3 regions of the Streptomyces sp. NPDC012508 genome follow, and region 3 is predicted to be linked to each of the others. Evidence: riboswitches for the same ligand, from Rfam matches in the RefSeq annotation. Region 3 holds a riboswitch; each other region holds the start of a gene.

Region 1 (5,047 bases), on a different contig from region 3:
GCGGCCCTCCTCGCTCGGACTGCGCAGCCGGTGGACGATGCTGCAGACCGCCCGCAAGGGCCTCTTCGCGCAGATGGTCGTCGTGCCGCTGCTCCAGCGTCACCGGATCCTGACCCAGGTGTCGGGGGACCACATGGAGGTGATCAAGCTGATTCCGCCGCTGATCATCGACGAGGCCGACGTGGACCGCTTCGTGACCGCCTTCACGGCCGTGATGGACGACGCCCACGCGGGCGGCGGGCTGATGTGGGACTTCGGAAAGACGCTGGTCAAGCAGGCGGTCGCACAGCGCTGACCGCCGCGCGACACGGGCTTTTGCCTCTGGGGCAAGAAAGTTGCCTCAGAGGAAAGTTCCTGGCGGAATGGAGGCATGGCACACCTCCCCGGGAAGCAGTCCGCGGACCCCGCCGCACCGGGCGCGTCCGACAGTCCGCCCGACGCCCTGCCCGAGGCGTCCGTCGCCCCTCCGGACGCGCCGCACGTCGCCCCGCAGCTGCGCGCCCTGCGCCGGCGCCGCGGGCTGACCCTGGAGGTCGCCGCCCAGCGGGCCGGACTCTCCCCGGCCCATCTCTCCCGGCTCGAAACGGGCCACCGCCAGCCCTCGCTCCCGATGCTGCTGGCGCTCGCCCGTATCTACGGTACGACGGTCTCCGAGCTCCTGGGCGAGGTTCCGCCCGAGCGCGATCCCATCGTCCGGGCGAGCCGGTCCGAGCCCGTCGAGGCCGACGGCTGGACCTACCGCCAGGCCGGCGGACCCGGCCGCGCCCTGCAGGCGCTCCGCGTCCACGTCCCGTACGCCACCCGGGCCGACATCGTGCGCGTCCACCCCGGCGAGGAGTGGCTGCACGTCCTCGACGGGCAGGTGCGCCTCGCGCTGGGCGACGCCGTGCACATCCTGGATCCCGGGGACAGCGCGCACTTCGACTCGCTCACCCCGCACCGCATCGGCGCCGTCGGCCGCGGCGGGGCCGAGCTGCTCTTCGTCCACACGCTCATGCAGAGCCCCGCCGCCGAGCTGTGCCTCGGCGACGGAGCCCCGCATCTCCGCTGACCCCTTCGAAAGAGGCCGATATGTCCGAGAAGTCTGCGCCGGTCACCGGCGAGGAGCGCGAGGCCGGCAAGTTCCCCAAGGGGCTGGTGCTCCGGCTCTTCGCCTATCTGGTGGCCGGGCACCTCTTCGCCGGCTTCCTCTACCTGCTCTTCATGCTCGGCGGGCAGAACCAGTAGCGGACGGGGGAGGGGTCACGCCTCGACGAGACGCTCGCGCAGCCGCGCCCGCGTTTCCGGGGTGAGCTTCAGGCCGTCCGTGAGGTAGCGCTCGACCGTCCCCCACGTCTGCTCCATCGTCTCGAACGCGGTACGCAGGTACGTGATCCGCGCGTCGAAGAGCGGGCTGAGCAGCTCCATCACCTCGGGCGCCATGGCCTCCGCGGAGGTGGAGCTGCGCCGCACCTTGTAGCGGCGGTGCGGGTCGTTCGACTTCACGTAGTCGGCCTCGATCGCCTCCCGCTCCACGCCCACCGCGAGCAGCGAGATGGCGATGGACAGACCCGCGCGGTCCTTGCCGGCCGCGCAGTGCATGAGCGCGGGGACGCTGTCCTCGGCCAGTGCGTGCAGGACGCGGCTGTGCTCCGCCGTCCGCTCGATGATGATCTGCCGGTACGAATCGGACATTCGGGCCGCCGCCTTGCCGTCACCCAGGATGCCGCGGAGCTGTTCCAGCTCGCCGGTACTGACCAGCTTCCAGAACTCCTTGCCGTCGGCCGGGTCGTTGAGCGGTATGTTCACATTTCGTACGCCGGGAAGTTCGACGTCCGGTCCCTCGATCTTGACATCGGCCGCATTGCGGAAGTCGAAGACCGTGTGGAGCCCGAGGGTGGAGAGGAACGCCGCGTCCTCCTCGGTGGCGTGCGCCAGGTGGCCGCTGCGGAAGAGACGGCCGAATCGCACCGAACCGCCGTCCACGGTCGGCAGTCCGCCCACGTCCCGGAAGTTGCGTACCCCGGTGAGCTCGGGTTCGGTCGACGAGACCTGCGGCAGCTGCTGCGTCACGAGTGCTCCTGAAGGTTGGCGGTCGGGATCGACTGCTGATCGATTCCTGGGCCAATCATCCCGGGTCGGGGAGCCGCCGCACACCCCCGGGGTATGGGAATGGGTGTTCTGTCCGAATTGGGCCCTAAGGCATAACGCGCCCTGGTTGCAGGGGAGATGGGATTCGGCGCGTGAGCAGCGTCATAGAGGTGACGGACCGTGCCTGATCGTCTTGTGCAATCCCCGTGCCGGAAAAGGAAATCGAAGATCCGCCATCCACGGAGGGTGACCGGAATTCGGCGCGGATATCCCGCCCCTGATTGCGAATGAAAAGCAGCGGCTTGTTCGCCCCGATCCGCTGGTCTAGCGTCACGCTCAATCCGGTCGGACCCGCCGAATCCTGCCACCGTCCGGTATCCGCACCCACCCACGTACGGCAGGAGCGGGGGACCCAGGTAGTACGCCGATCCGGTCGTTCCGGACGGCTCGGGGTGAAGCCGCGTGATACGCGGCCGGACATCTCCAGTTCGAACCCGACAGCTCACCTCGCAGGCGACGGAGAGGAATTCGCCATGCCCGCAAAGGGTAAGCACCGCCGTCCCAAGGTCAACCCGCTCACGCGTGGATTCGTCGCCGCCGGTACGGGTGGCGCCGTCGTCGCCCTGCCCCTGTTCGGCGCGACCGGAGCCCACGCAGCCGACCAGGCCGCGCCGTCCGTGACGTCCCAGCAGGCCGTCGCCGCCGTCGCCGCCGCGACCCCCGCCAAGGCCCCGGCCGCGGAGAAGGCCGCCAAGCCGAAGACGTACTCCGTCGTCCGTGGCGACTACCTGTCGAAGATCGCCGCCGAGCACCACCTCGCGGGTGGCTGGAAGAAGCTCTACGCGGACAACCGCCAGGTCGTCGGCGAGGACCCGTCGCTGATCCTGCCCGGCATGAAGCTCACCCTCGGCGCCAAGTCGACCGCCAAGGCCGCTCCGAAGGCAGCACCCAAGGCCGCTCCGAAGGCTGCTCCCAAGGCGGCTCCCAAGGCCGAGAAGCCCTCCTCCGACGAGCGCGCCTCGCGCTCCGCCGAGCGTGACACCGCCGGCACCGCCCCCGCGACGTCCGCCCCCGCGCAGGCCTCCTCCGGCTGGGTCTCCCCGGTCAGCGGCGGCATCTCCACCCCGTACCGGGCCTCCGGCGCCATGTGGTCCTCCGGCTACCACACCGGTGTCGACTTCATCGCCTCCTCCGGCACCTCGGTCAAGGCCGTCGGCGCGGGCACCGTCTACTCCGCGGGCAACAGCGGCTCGTACGGCAACGAGGTCGTCATCCAGCACGCCGACGGCACGTTCTCGCAGTACGCCCACCTCTCCTCCCTGGGCGTCTCCGCCGGCCAGACCGTCACCGGCGGCCAGGAGATCGGTCTCTCGGGCTCCACCGGCAACTCCACCGGTCCGCACCTGCACTTCGAGATCCGCACCGGCCCGAGCTACGGCTCGGACATCGACCCGCTGGCCTACCTGCGCTCGCACGGCGTCAGCATCTGACACGCCTGATCTGACGCACCGGCAGCACCCGCAGAGGCCCGGCACTTCCGAGTGCCGGGCCCTCGCGCGTATTCCGGCTTGGTGCAATCTTGACCGGTGGCGTATCTCACCCGGCGTCAACCCCTCCTTACGGTCGCGTAGGTCACATCCATAAGGGAAAGATGTGCTCCCGTGGCAGACGATTCGAGATCAAGAGACACGCACGTATTCGGGTCGTACGCGGCGATCGGGGACAGCTTCACCGAGGGCGTGGGAGATCCCGGGCCCGACGGGAGGTACGTGGGCTGGGCGGACCGCTTCGCGGTGCTGCTCGCCGACCGAGTGCCGGAGCACGACGCTTTCCGTTACGCCAACCTGGCCGTACGCGGCCGCCTCCTGGACCAGATCGTGGAGGAGCAGGTCCCCAGGGCCAAGGAACTCGCCCCCGACCTCGTGACCTTCTGCGCGGGGGGAAACGACATCATCCGCCCCGGTAGCGACCCCGACGACGTCGCCGAGCGCTTCGAGCGCGCCGTCGCCGACCTGACGTCGGCCGTCGGCACGGTGATGGTGACGACCGGCTTCGACACCCGCGACGTCCCCGTCCTCCGGCATCTGCGCGGAAAGATCGCCACGTACACGGCCCATGTCCGGTCCATCGCCGACCGCTACGACTGCCCGGTCCTCGACCTGTGGTCGCTCAAGTCGGTGCAGGACAGGCGGGCCTGGGACGACGACCGGCTGCACCTCTCGCCCGAGGGCCACACCAGGGTCGCGCTGCGCGCCGCCCAGGTCCTCGGCATGGACGTACCGGCCGACCCGGACCAGCCCTGGCCCCCGCTCCCGCCGCGCGGCACGCTCGAGGTGCGCCGCGACGACATCAACTGGGCCAGGGAGTACCTCGTGCCGTGGATCGGCCGGCGGCTGCGCGGCGAGAGCTCCGGCGACCACGTGGCGGCCAAGCGCCCCGACCTCATGCCGCTCGGCGACCTCATGCCCCTCTGAGCACGACCGGGGCCGGGATCCGCTCCAGGACACCGCCCGCGAACACGTCGTACAGCGGCAGCGTCTCCAGATGGACGTAGCCGATGTGACAGTCGCAGACCGAGAGCGGGCAGGAGCGCGGGCGCAGCGCGGCACGGTACGAACCGTCGTACAGATTGCCCAGCTCGGCCTTCACGAAGTGACAGCGGCGCACGGTCCCGTCACCGTCCACCGAGATCACCGACTCACCGGTCCGGCAGGGGAGACCGGCTGAGGGGTGCGGACGGCGGCTGTACGGGAAGAGGGGGTCGAGGGCCGTCCAGCCCTCGGCCTCGTCGTCGGTGTACGTATGCCCCTCCGCCGCGTTCACCCAGAGGTAGACCTCGGGCGGGAGATCGTCCCGCAGCCGTCCGGCGTGCTCCCGGTGCTCGGGCAGGCCGACGATCCCGACGCTGAATCGCGTGCCCCGCGTGGTCAGCTCGCGGCACTTGGCGAGAAAGCGCTCGTACGGCGTCTGCCCGGGG
Region 2 (5,047 bases), on a different contig from region 3:
TTCCGCTGCTGCTGGCCGCCTTCCGCTGGCTGGACCGGGTCGAACCGGGTCCCTGGCGCAATCTGATCTTCGCCTTCGTCTGGGGCGCCTTCGCCGCCACGCTCGTCGCGATCCTCGCCAACTCCTTCGCGGTCCGCTGGATCGCGACCGCCACCGCCGACCCCGCCTCCGCCGAGTCCCTCGGCGCCACGGTCGTCGCACCGGTCGTGGAGGAGAGCGCCAAGGCCGCGGCGATCCTGCTGATCTTCCTCTTCCGCAGACGGCACTTCACCGGACTCGTCGACGGCGTCGTGGTCGCCGGCTTCACCGCCACCGGCTTCGCCTTCACCGAGAACATCCTCTATCTCGGCAACGCCTTCGGCGAGGACCAGGACGTCGGTTCCGGCGGCCTCGGCGCCATGACCGCGGGCACGTTCTTCGTACGGGTCGTGATGTCGCCGTTCGCGCATCCGCTCTTCACCGTCTTCACCGGCCTCGGCTTCGCCTTCGCCGCCCTCGCCACCTCCCGCCGCAAGTTCCTGCGGCTGCGCCGGACGCTGCTGCCGCTGGCCGGACTGCTCCTCGCCATGGGCATGCACGCCCTGTGGAACGGCTCGGCGACGATGCTCGGGCCGCTGGGCTTCATCCTGGTCTACGGCATGTTCATGGTGCCCACCCTCGCCCTGCTCACCTGGCTCGCGATATGGAGCCGGCAGCGCGAGCTGCGCACGATATCCGGGCAGCTCCCGGCGTACGCGGCGGCCGGCTGGCTCTCGCCCGCGGAGCCGCTCGCGCTCTCCTCGATGCGGGCCCGCTCCGTGGCCCGTGACTTCGCCCGCCGTACGTACGGCAAGCCGGCCGCCGCCGCGGTCGGGGAGTACGAGGCGTTCGCGACGACCCTCGCGTTCCTGCGCCATCGCGCGCAGCGCGGCGCGGCGGGACCGGAGTTCACCGCGCGCGAGCAGGAGCTGCTCCACCACCTCTGGCAGCGCAAGGCGGTCGCATCGCCCGCCCTGACGTACGCGGCGCGGGCGACGGGCCGGGTGTGGGCGCCGCCGCAGTACCTCGACTACGGCGGCTACAACCCGTACCGCAGCTAGGCGCCCCTCTCTGCACGCTCCTAGGCCGCGGAGGCCTCCGTCAGGAGGGCCAGTTCGGCGTCGGTCAGTCGCAGGTCCGCGACCGCGACCAGGGCCGGGAGCTGCTCGACCGTACGGGCCGAGGCGATCGGCGCGGCGACGGTCGGCCGGGACGCGAGCCAGGCCAGGGCGACGGTGGCGACCTCCGCGCCGTGCGCCTCGGCCACGGTGTCGAGCGCGGCCAGGATCCGCCGGCCCCGCTCGGTCCCGGCGTGCGCGGCGGCGCCCTCGGCGCGGACGCTGTCGACGGTCTTCCCCGGGCGGTACTTGCCCGTGAGGAAGCCGGACGCCAGCGCGAAGTACGGGACGGCCGCGAGCCCGGCCCGCTCGGTGGTGGCCATCAGCTCGCCCTCGTACGTGTCGCGTGAGAGCAGGTTGTAGTGCGGCTGCAGGGCGACGTAGCGGGCGAGCCCCTCGGTCTCGGCGAAGTCGAGGGAGGCCTGGAGCCGCTCGGGCGCGATGTTGGAGGCGGCGACGGCCCGCACCTTGCCGTCCTTCACCAGCTGGTCCAGCGCGGTGACGATCTCCTCGACCGGGACGGAGGTGTCGTCGAAGTGCGTGTAGTACAGGTCGATGTAGTCCGTGCCGAGCCGGCGCAGCGACTCCTCCGCCGCGGCCTTGATGGTGGTCGCGGAGAGGCCCTTGTACCGGGGGTGGGCGCCGCCCTTGGTGGCGAGGACGATGTCGGAGCGGTTGCCGCGGGTGGCCAGCCACTTGCCGATGAGCGTCTCGGACTCGCCGCCCTGGTTGCCCTCGGCCCAGTGGGAGTACATGTCGGCGGTGTCGATGAAGTTGCCGCCCGCGGCGGTGTAGGCGTCGAGGACGGCGAGGGACTGCGCCTGGTCGGCCGACCAGCCGAAGACGTTGCCGCCCAGCGCCAGGGGGAAGACGTGCAGGTCGGAGCTGCCCAGCGGGCGAAGAGAGGTCATGCGAAGCTCGAACACCCACGGCTGTACGGGTATTCCGGAAGCCCTGGCGTCGGGGGGACGCCGCCAGGACTGCCGAAGCCGTGGGAAGGAGCGCGGGGAGCCGGCGCGACGCGCGCGGGGAGCCGGCGCGTGTTCGCGCGCGGGGTCAGACGGAGATGCCCTTGCCCGCCAGCCAGGCCGCCGGGTCGACGCCCGCGCCGCCCGGGGTGTGGACCTCCAGGTGCAGGTGCGGCCCGGTCACGTTGCCGGTCGCGCCCACGCGGCCGATGGTGTCACCGGTGCCCACGGACTGGCCGACGCTCGCCGTCATCGAGGACAGGTGCGCGTACCAGACCTCCGTGCCGTCCTCCAGCTCCAGGACGATCCGGTAGCCGTACGAGCCGGACCAGCCCGCTGACGTGATCGTGCCGCCGTGCACCGCCTTGACCGGGGTGCCGGTGGGCGCCGCGAAGTCGAGGCCGGTGTGCTGGCCGGAGGACCACATGGAGCCGGACTGGCCGTACGTGGAGGTGAGGGTGTACGAGGACGTGGGCAGCGAGTAGCTCGCGGCGAGCTTCGCGAGGCGCTCCGCCTCGGCCTTCGCCGCGGCGGCCTCCTCGGCCTTCCGCTTCTCCTCGGCCGCCGCCTTCTCCGCCGCGTCCGCCTTCGCCGCCGCCTCGGCCGCGGCCTTCTCGGCCGCCGCCTTCTCCGCCGCGGCCTTCTTGTCGGCGTCGGCGGAGGCCTGCTGCTGCTCGGCCTGCTGCATGATGCGGGCGCGCAGCGCCTCGCCGGCGTCCGCCGTCGAGGCGGCCGGGGAGCCTTCGGCCCTGTCGGTGCTGTCGGCCGGGAGCGCCAGGGTGGCCGTGAGCGGCTGCGGGTTGTTGCTCCCGGAGCCCGTACCGTCCGTGCCGTCCTCGCCGGAGATCAGGTCGCCGACGCCGGGCAGCTCGGAGGCGTCCGGCAGGTTCAGATCGGGGAGGGATATCGAGACGGGCGGCTTGTCCTTGGCGGTCGCCATGCCGCCCGCGCCGACGGCCGCGATGACGCCGACACCGAGGACGGTGGAGGAGCGGGCGAACGCGGAGCGCTGCTTCACGACACGGTGACGGCCGCCCGAACGGGCCTGCTGGCGAAGGGAGTCCTCGGTGGGGTTCCACTCCCCCCACGTCGTCGCGTCGTCGTCCGTCCCGGCGGCGCCCGGGGCGCCGAACGCGTTGAACCCGTCAGAAAGACCCTCGGGAGCAGGGGTGTTGGACGCCACGGAGGCGTACTCCTTTCCTTCCTTCTCGCCTACCGGGTTAGCTGACGGGTTCGGAGCAGGAAGGTCTCCTACGGGCGGTGTCGCACGGGTGCGACGGTGCCCGATTCACCCCAAGTGGTGGTTCCCCGGTTCCCTTTCGAGATTCGGCGCGTGCGCGCGGTGCCGTCTCTTACGACGGCTGGGACGACCGCGCTGCGTTATCGAACGTTAATAGACACGAGGGCCGGATTCCAAGCTGTTCTGCTTGATCATTCCCGAGATTGAACTGGTACAGCCCGATTTGATCCCGCTTCAGTCCAGACCTTTACTGCCGCCCCGAAACTGACGGTTCGTCAATTGTTATCGCAGCGGTACCTCTCCACTACGGATGGTCACGGCACCACGGGCATCGTCCTGCGCCGCTCCGGCTGCCCGGCCGCAGGCCGGCTCACCGCGAGCAGTGCCATGTCGTCCGTGGAGCCTCCGCCCGTGTACCGGCGGACGTCGTCGACCAGCGCGTCGAGCAGTTCCTCGGGTCCCGGGAAGATCCGCCCGGCGAGCCGCTCGGCCGGATCGTAGAAGGCCCCCGAGGCGTCGCGCGCCTCGGAGAGCCCGTCGGTGTAGAGGAGCAGCGTGGCCCCCGGCGGGTACGGGACCTCGTCGGCCCGGTCCGGCCAGGCGGCAAGCTCGCCCATGCCGAGCGGCAGGGCGGGCTCGGTCGGTTCGAGGTGGGCGAGGCCTCCGTCCGCGTACAGCAGCAGCGGCTCGGGGTGGCCGCGGTTCACCACCCGTACGTGCCCGTCCCCGCGCGGGATCTCGGCCAGGACGGCGGTGGTGAACCCCTCGAAGGCGTCGAGGCTGGAGCGGCGCGTACCCTCCCGGGCCAGGGCCCGCTCCAGGCGCTGTGCGACGCCCTCGAGGGAGGCCTCCTGCTCGGCCGCCTCCCGGAAGGCGCCGATCACGATGGCGACCGCCTCCACCGCGTCGAGCCCCTTGCCCCGGACGTCACCGACCACGAGCCGTACCCCGTACGGCGTGTCCTGGACGGCGAACAGGTCGCCGCCGATGAACGCGTCCGCCTGCGCGGCCTCGTAGCGGGCGGCGACATGGAGCCCGCCGATCCGCTCGGCGGGCGTCGGCAGGACGGCCTTCTGCGCGGTCTCCGCGATCACCCGCGCCGAGGCGAGCCGCTCCCCGCTGCGCACTACGACCCGGTTGACCAGCAGGGCGAGGGCGGAGACCGTGATGACGGTCAACGTCTCCGTGAGGGACGGGACTTCGGTGGCGGTCCCGTTGTAGAGGTGCAGCCCGACGCCGGCGAGGATCGCGGCGATGCCCGTGAGCAGCGTCGTCAGCATCGAGAAGAACGGGGCGGCGAGGAGCGGCGCGGCCGAGAACATCGGAGCGGCCGTGTACGCGGGCGGGGTGGAGAGGTCGAAGACGACCCCGCCGAGGATCACCAGCGGGGGCAGGGCGCGGAGGAACCGGCGGGTCCGCTCGGCACGCGCCCGGGGGGTCCCGTTCCCGTTCCCGTTTCCCTGCCCGTTCCCCTTGCCGTTCCCGTTCCCCTTGCCGTTCCCGTGCCCCTTGCCGTTCCCGTGCCCCTTGCCGTTCCCGTGCCCCTTGCCGTTCCCGTTTCCCTTCCCGTTCCCGCTCCCCTGCCCCACCTGTGCTCTCCTGCCCGGTCCGTACACGGCGACGGACCGTACCGTGCCCACCCCAGGGTGCCGGGCGCCGCGCCGCGCGGCGACCTTCGCTCGGCCAAGTGGGTTACCTCGGCG
Region 3 (5,047 bases):
GGCCGGACAACCGCGCGGTGCTGGTCTACGAGCCGATCGGCACCGAACAGAACGACGCCGAGCAGAGCGACAGCGACGAGGAAGAGGGAGCGGACCAGTGACCGACGCTGCCGCGTCTTTGACGAGCATGACGTTCCACCCGCAGCCGGAGCCGGGCACCGCCAGGCCCTGGGCCTTCCCGGCCCCGGACCGCGGAGCGCTGGACAACGGCCTGACCGTGCTGCGCTGCCACCGCCCCGGCCAGCAGGTCGTCGCCGTCGAGATCTTCTTCGACGCCCCGCTGGAGGCCGAGCCCGCGGGCCTCGACGGAGTCGCCACGATCATGGCCCGCGCGCTCTCCGAGGGCACGGACCAGCACAGCGCCGAGGAGTTCGCGGCCGAGCTGGAGCGCTGCGGCGCCACGCTCGACGCGCACGCCGACCACCCGGGTGTACGGGTCTCCCTGGAGGTCCCCGTCTCGCGGCTGCCCAAGGCGCTCGGGCTGCTCTCCGAGGCCCTGATCGCGCCCGCGTTCCTCGAGACCGAGGTCGAGCGACTGGTGCGCAACCGTCTCGACGAGATCCCGCACGAGACGGCCAACCCGGCCCGCCGGGCGGCCAAGCAGCTCTCCAAGGAGCTGTTCCCGGCCGGTTCGCGCATGTCCCGGCCGCGCCAGGGCACCGAGGAGACGGTGGAGGCGATCGACGCCGCCGCCGTCCGCGCGTTCTTCGAGGCGCACATCCGGCCCTCCACGGCCACGGCCGTCGTCGTCGGCGACCTGACCGACGTCGACCTGGACAAGGTGCTCGCCGAGACGCTCGGCGCCTGGACGGGGAACTCCGCCGAGTCCCGCCCGGTTCCGCCGATCACGGCCGACGACACCGGCCGTGTGGTCATCGTCGACCGCCCGGGTGCCGTCCAGACGCAGCTGCTGATCGGCCGTGTCGGCGCGGACCGGCACGACCGCGTCTGGCCGGCCCAGGTCCTCGGCACGTACTGCCTCGGCGGCACGCTCACCTCCCGCCTGGACCGCGTCCTGCGCGAGGAGAAGGGCTACACCTACGGCGTCCGCGCCTTCGGCCAGGTGCTGCGCTCCGACGGCAAGGGCAACGGCGCCTCGATGCTCGCCATCAGCGGCTCCGTCGACACACCCAACACCGGCCCGGCACTTGACGACCTGTGGAAGGTGCTGCGCACCCTCGCCGCGGAGGGTCTGACGGACGCCGAGCGCGATGTCGCCGTGCAGAACCTGGTGGGCGTGGCACCGCTCAAGTACGAGACCGCCGCCTCCGTCGCCGGGACCCTCGCCGACCAGGTCGAGCAGCACCTTCCGGACGATTTCCAGGCGCAGTTGTACGCGCGCCTCGCCGAGACCGGCACGGTGGAGGCGACGGCCGCGGTCGTCAACGCCTTCCCCGTGGACCGTCTCGTCACCGTGCTCGTGGGTGACGCGTCGGAGATCGAGGAGCCGGTGCGCGCCCTCGGCATCGGCGAAGTGACCGTCGTCACCGGCTGATTGAGCCGGACCGCCGGCGCGGTCGGCGGCACCGGAGGACCCCGACGTCACAGTACGTCGGGGTCCTCCTTTTTTGTCCGTATTGCCGCAGAGGGTGGGTGTATGGCCTGTGGCATGTCTTACAAACTGGCGTGTCTGTTTGGTGATTGAAAGATGGTCCGCTTAGCGTCAGTCCGGCTGTTCGCCAGTTGCACCCGCCGCACCCGCGGCATCGGACAGTCATCGCCGAGTCCCCGTCAGGCGCGAGCCTGGGGAGCCGGGGACCCACACGAAGTCCCTGGGGTGAATCGGACGCCTTCGCACCCGTGCGGAGGGGCCCGTAGGAGACCTTCCTGCTCCGAACCCGTCAGCTAACCCGGTAGGCGAGAAGGAAGGAAAGGAACAGCCCCTACATGGCGTTCACCCGTGCCACCGGGAAGCATCGTGGTCCGAGCCGTCTGGCGCGCCGCAGCGCCGGCATCGCCGGCGTCGCGACCCTCGCCACCACCGGCGTCATCGGAACCCTCGCCTCCCCGGCACTCGCCGTCGACACGGACGCGGCCCCCTCCGTCGAGGACACCGGGCTGACCCAGATCGTCGCCGCCGACTCCCTCGCCGAGACCGTCGACGCCCAGGCCGCCGCCCAGGAGCGCGAGGCCGCCGAGGCCGAGGCGAAGCGCAAGGCGGAGGCCCGTGCCAAGGCCGAAGCGAAGCGCAAGGCGGAGGCCCGCGCCAAGGAGATCCGCGAGGCCAAGGAGCGCGCCGCCCGTGAGGCCGAGCGCAAGCGCCTGAACTCCTTCCAGCTCCCCGTGGCCGGCTCGTACGTCAGCACCGGTTACAAGACCGGCGGCTCGCTCTGGTCCTCCGGCAGTCACTCCGGCATCGACTTCCACGCCGCCTCCGGCAGCAAGGTCGTCTCCGTCGGCTCCGGCACCGTCGTCGAGGCCGGCTGGGGCGGCGCGTACGGCAACAACGTCGTCATCCGGATGAACGACGGCACGTACACCCAGTACGGTCACCTCTCGGCCATCAGTGTCGGGGTCGGCCAGTCCGTCACCCCGGGCCAGCAGATAGGCATCTCGGGCTCGACCGGCAACTCCACCGGCCCGCACCTCCACTTCGAGGCCCGCACCACCGCCGAGTACGGCTCGGACATCAACCCGATCGCGTACCTCCGCGCCCGCGGTGTGAACGTCTGACCGTTCGCGGTCTTCCCAGCGCGTCAGAAAAGCCCCGGCTCGTACTAGGCCGGGGCTTTTCGCTGACCAAAAACATATCCATGGTTCCGGGGGAGCCATCGGAAACAATGCCCTGCTGCAATAGAGTCCCGGGAGAACCGGTTTCGCGCGGATTAAGGCGGAGGTCGAACATGCGCATTCCCGCGCACTCTGTATGCACGGCGATCCGGGACGACATCGTCCTCGGGGTCTTCGAGCGCGGCAGCCGGCTGACCGAGGAGCAGTTGGCCCGCCGTTACGGAGTCTCCCGCGTCCCCGTCCGCGAGGCGCTGCGCACCCTGGAGTCCGAGGGCTTCGTGATCACCCGCCGGCACGCGGGCGCCCACGTCGCGGAGCCCAGCGAGCAGGAGGCGGCCGACCTGCTGGACGTACGGTCCCTGCTCGAACCGCTCGGTGCCGCGCGCGCCGCGCAGCGCCGCACGGAGGCGCACCTCAAGGTGCTGCGGGGCCTGGTCAGGCTGGGGCAGGAGCGGGCCAGGCGGGGGCAGGCGGAAGACCTGCGCTCGCTCGGCGGCTGGTTCCACGAGACGCTGGCCCAGGCCTCGGGCAGCCCGGCGCTCACCGCCCTGCTCACCCAGCTCCGGCACAAGATCGCCTGGATGTACGCGGTCGAGATCCCCGCCCAGCCCGTCGAGGCATGGGCCGAGCACGGCGCGATCGTGGACGCGGTGGCGCGCGGCGACGCCGAACGGGCTCGTGCGCTGACGGCGTCGCACGCCGAACGGTCCCTGGCGCTGCACCGGCTGAAACGCCCGGAGCGCGGGCGTGTGAGGGTTTCGCAACATGTCGTCAACACCGCGAGCGTCCGGAATTAACGAGCGGGCCGTATACAAAGGGTGGGAATTTCGCGGGCCTGTCCCTTCGTACAGGGGATGGCGCCCGGAAATTTTCGGTGCGCAAAGTGCTGCCCGCAATGCGTCGCCCGCAATGCGCTGACCGCAATGCGCTGACCGCAAATACGTCGCACGGAGTGTGCCCGCGGAATCGGGGGGACGAAAAAGCCGCGCCGCCGGTGTTCCGGCGTGCGCGGCTTTTTCGGAGATCAGGTCAGACGGTCTCGGGAAGCTCCTCGAGCCCCTCGGCAACCAGCTTCGCCAGGCGGTCGAGCGCGGCCTCGGCACCCTCGGCGTCCGAAGCGAGAACGATCTCCTCGCCGCCCTGCGCTCCCAGGCCGAGCACCGCGAGCATCGACGCGGCGTTCACCGGGTTGCCATCGGCCTTGGCGATCGTCACGGGGACGCCGGAGGCCGTGGTGGCACGGACGAAGATGGAGGCGGGGCGGGCGTGCAGGCCCTCGGCCCAGCCGACGTTGACGCGGCGCTCAGCCATGGTGTTGCCCTTCAAGTCTCAAGCGGGTTGTCTAGACCAGTCTCTCACGGGCCGCGGGGTGCTCGTGGCCGACCTTCGGCCCCCGCGGGAAGGCCGATCGGTCCTCCTTACCTTGCATGGCGACCACGCGCCGCGCGACCGGTGCCCGTGTCGGACTCCGGCCGTACGCTTGCCCCATGCAGTCGGAACAGCCGGGTCGGCAGGCGGAACAGCCGGAGCACGCCTACCCCGACCACTGGGAAGCGGACGTGGTCCTCCGTGACGGCGGCACCGCGCGCATCAGACCCATCACCGCCGACGACGCCGAACGGCTGGTCAGCTTCTACGAGCAGGTCTCCGACGAGTCGAAGTACTACCGCTTCTTCGCGCCGTACCCGAGGCTCTCCGCCAAGGACGTGCACCGCTTCACCCATCACGACTTCGTCGACCGGGTGGGACTCGCCGCGACGGTCGGCGGGGAGTTCATCGCCACCGTGCGGTACGACCGGATCGACGACCGCGGCATGCCCGCCTCCGCACCGGCCGACGAGGCCGAGGTCGCGTTCCTGGTCCAGGACGCCCACCAGGGGCGGGGCGTGGCATCCGCCCTGCTCGAACACATCGGGGCGGTGGCGCGCGAGCGGGACATCCGCCGGTTCGCGGCGGAGGTGCTGCCCGCGAACACCAAGATGATCAAGGTCTTCACCGACGCCGGGTACACCCAGAAGCGGAGCTTCGAGGACGGCTCGGTACGGCTCCATCTCGACCTGGAGCCCACCGACCGCTCGCTCGCCGTGCAGCGCGCGCGGGAGCAGCGGGCCGAGGCCCGTTCCGTACAGCGGCTCCTCACTCCCGGCTCGGTCGCCGTCGTCGGCGCCGGACGCACACCGGGCGGGGTGGGCCGGACGGTCCTGCGAAACCTCCTGGACGGCGGGTTCGGCGGGCGTACGTACGCGGTGAACCGCGCGCTCCCCGAGGAGACCGGCACGCTCGAGGGAGTGCCGGCCTTCCGCTCCGTCGCGGACAT

The links. Region 3 has a riboswitch for cyclic di-AMP ahead of ACFY8U_RS27475 (M23 family metallopeptidase). Riboswitches for the same ligand answer to the same signal wherever they lie in the genome.
Positions count from the first base shown of each region.
Region 1: it holds a riboswitch for cyclic di-AMP, as region 3 does, so the genes downstream of both, ACFY8U_RS03530 (peptidoglycan DD-metalloendopeptidase family protein) here and ACFY8U_RS27475 (M23 family metallopeptidase) in region 3, are expected to answer to the same signal.
Region 2: it holds a riboswitch for cyclic di-AMP, as region 3 does, so the genes downstream of both, ACFY8U_RS14315 (M23 family metallopeptidase) here and ACFY8U_RS27475 (M23 family metallopeptidase) in region 3, are expected to answer to the same signal.

Region 1 covers NZ_JBIBEO010000001.1:829,827-834,873, reverse strand. Annotated here, with positions in the region: gene ACFY8U_RS03550 (aspartate aminotransferase family protein) at 1-295, shown strand, start outside; gene ACFY8U_RS03545 (helix-turn-helix domain-containing protein) at 371-1,051, shown strand; gene ACFY8U_RS03540 (DUF6126 family protein) at 1,072-1,227, shown strand; gene ACFY8U_RS03535 (tyrosine-protein phosphatase) at 1,243-2,052, opposite strand; cyclic di-AMP (ydaO/yuaA leader) riboswitch at 2,413-2,599, shown strand; gene ACFY8U_RS03530 (peptidoglycan DD-metalloendopeptidase family protein) at 2,604-3,560, shown strand; gene ACFY8U_RS03525 (SGNH/GDSL hydrolase family protein) at 3,732-4,544, shown strand; gene ACFY8U_RS03520 (STM4011 family radical SAM protein) at 4,531-5,047, opposite strand, start outside.
Region 2 covers NZ_JBIBEO010000004.1:19,248-24,294, forward strand. Annotated here, with positions in the region: gene ACFY8U_RS14305 (PrsW family intramembrane metalloprotease) at 1-1,079, shown strand, start outside; gene ACFY8U_RS14310 (aldo/keto reductase) at 1,100-2,047, opposite strand; gene ACFY8U_RS14315 (M23 family metallopeptidase) at 2,193-3,287, opposite strand; cyclic di-AMP (ydaO/yuaA leader) riboswitch at 3,299-3,446, opposite strand; gene ACFY8U_RS14320 (PP2C family protein-serine/threonine phosphatase) at 3,659-4,933, opposite strand.
Region 3 covers NZ_JBIBEO010000008.1:361,084-366,130, reverse strand. Annotated here, with positions in the region: gene ACFY8U_RS27485 (pitrilysin family protein) at 1-101, shown strand, start outside; gene ACFY8U_RS27480 (M16 family metallopeptidase) at 128-1,495, shown strand; cyclic di-AMP (ydaO/yuaA leader) riboswitch at 1,709-1,875, shown strand; gene ACFY8U_RS27475 (M23 family metallopeptidase) at 1,888-2,673, shown strand; gene ACFY8U_RS27470 (GntR family transcriptional regulator) at 2,844-3,527, shown strand; gene ACFY8U_RS27465 (HPr family phosphocarrier protein) at 3,760-4,041, opposite strand; gene ACFY8U_RS27460 (GNAT family N-acetyltransferase) at 4,218-5,047, shown strand, end outside.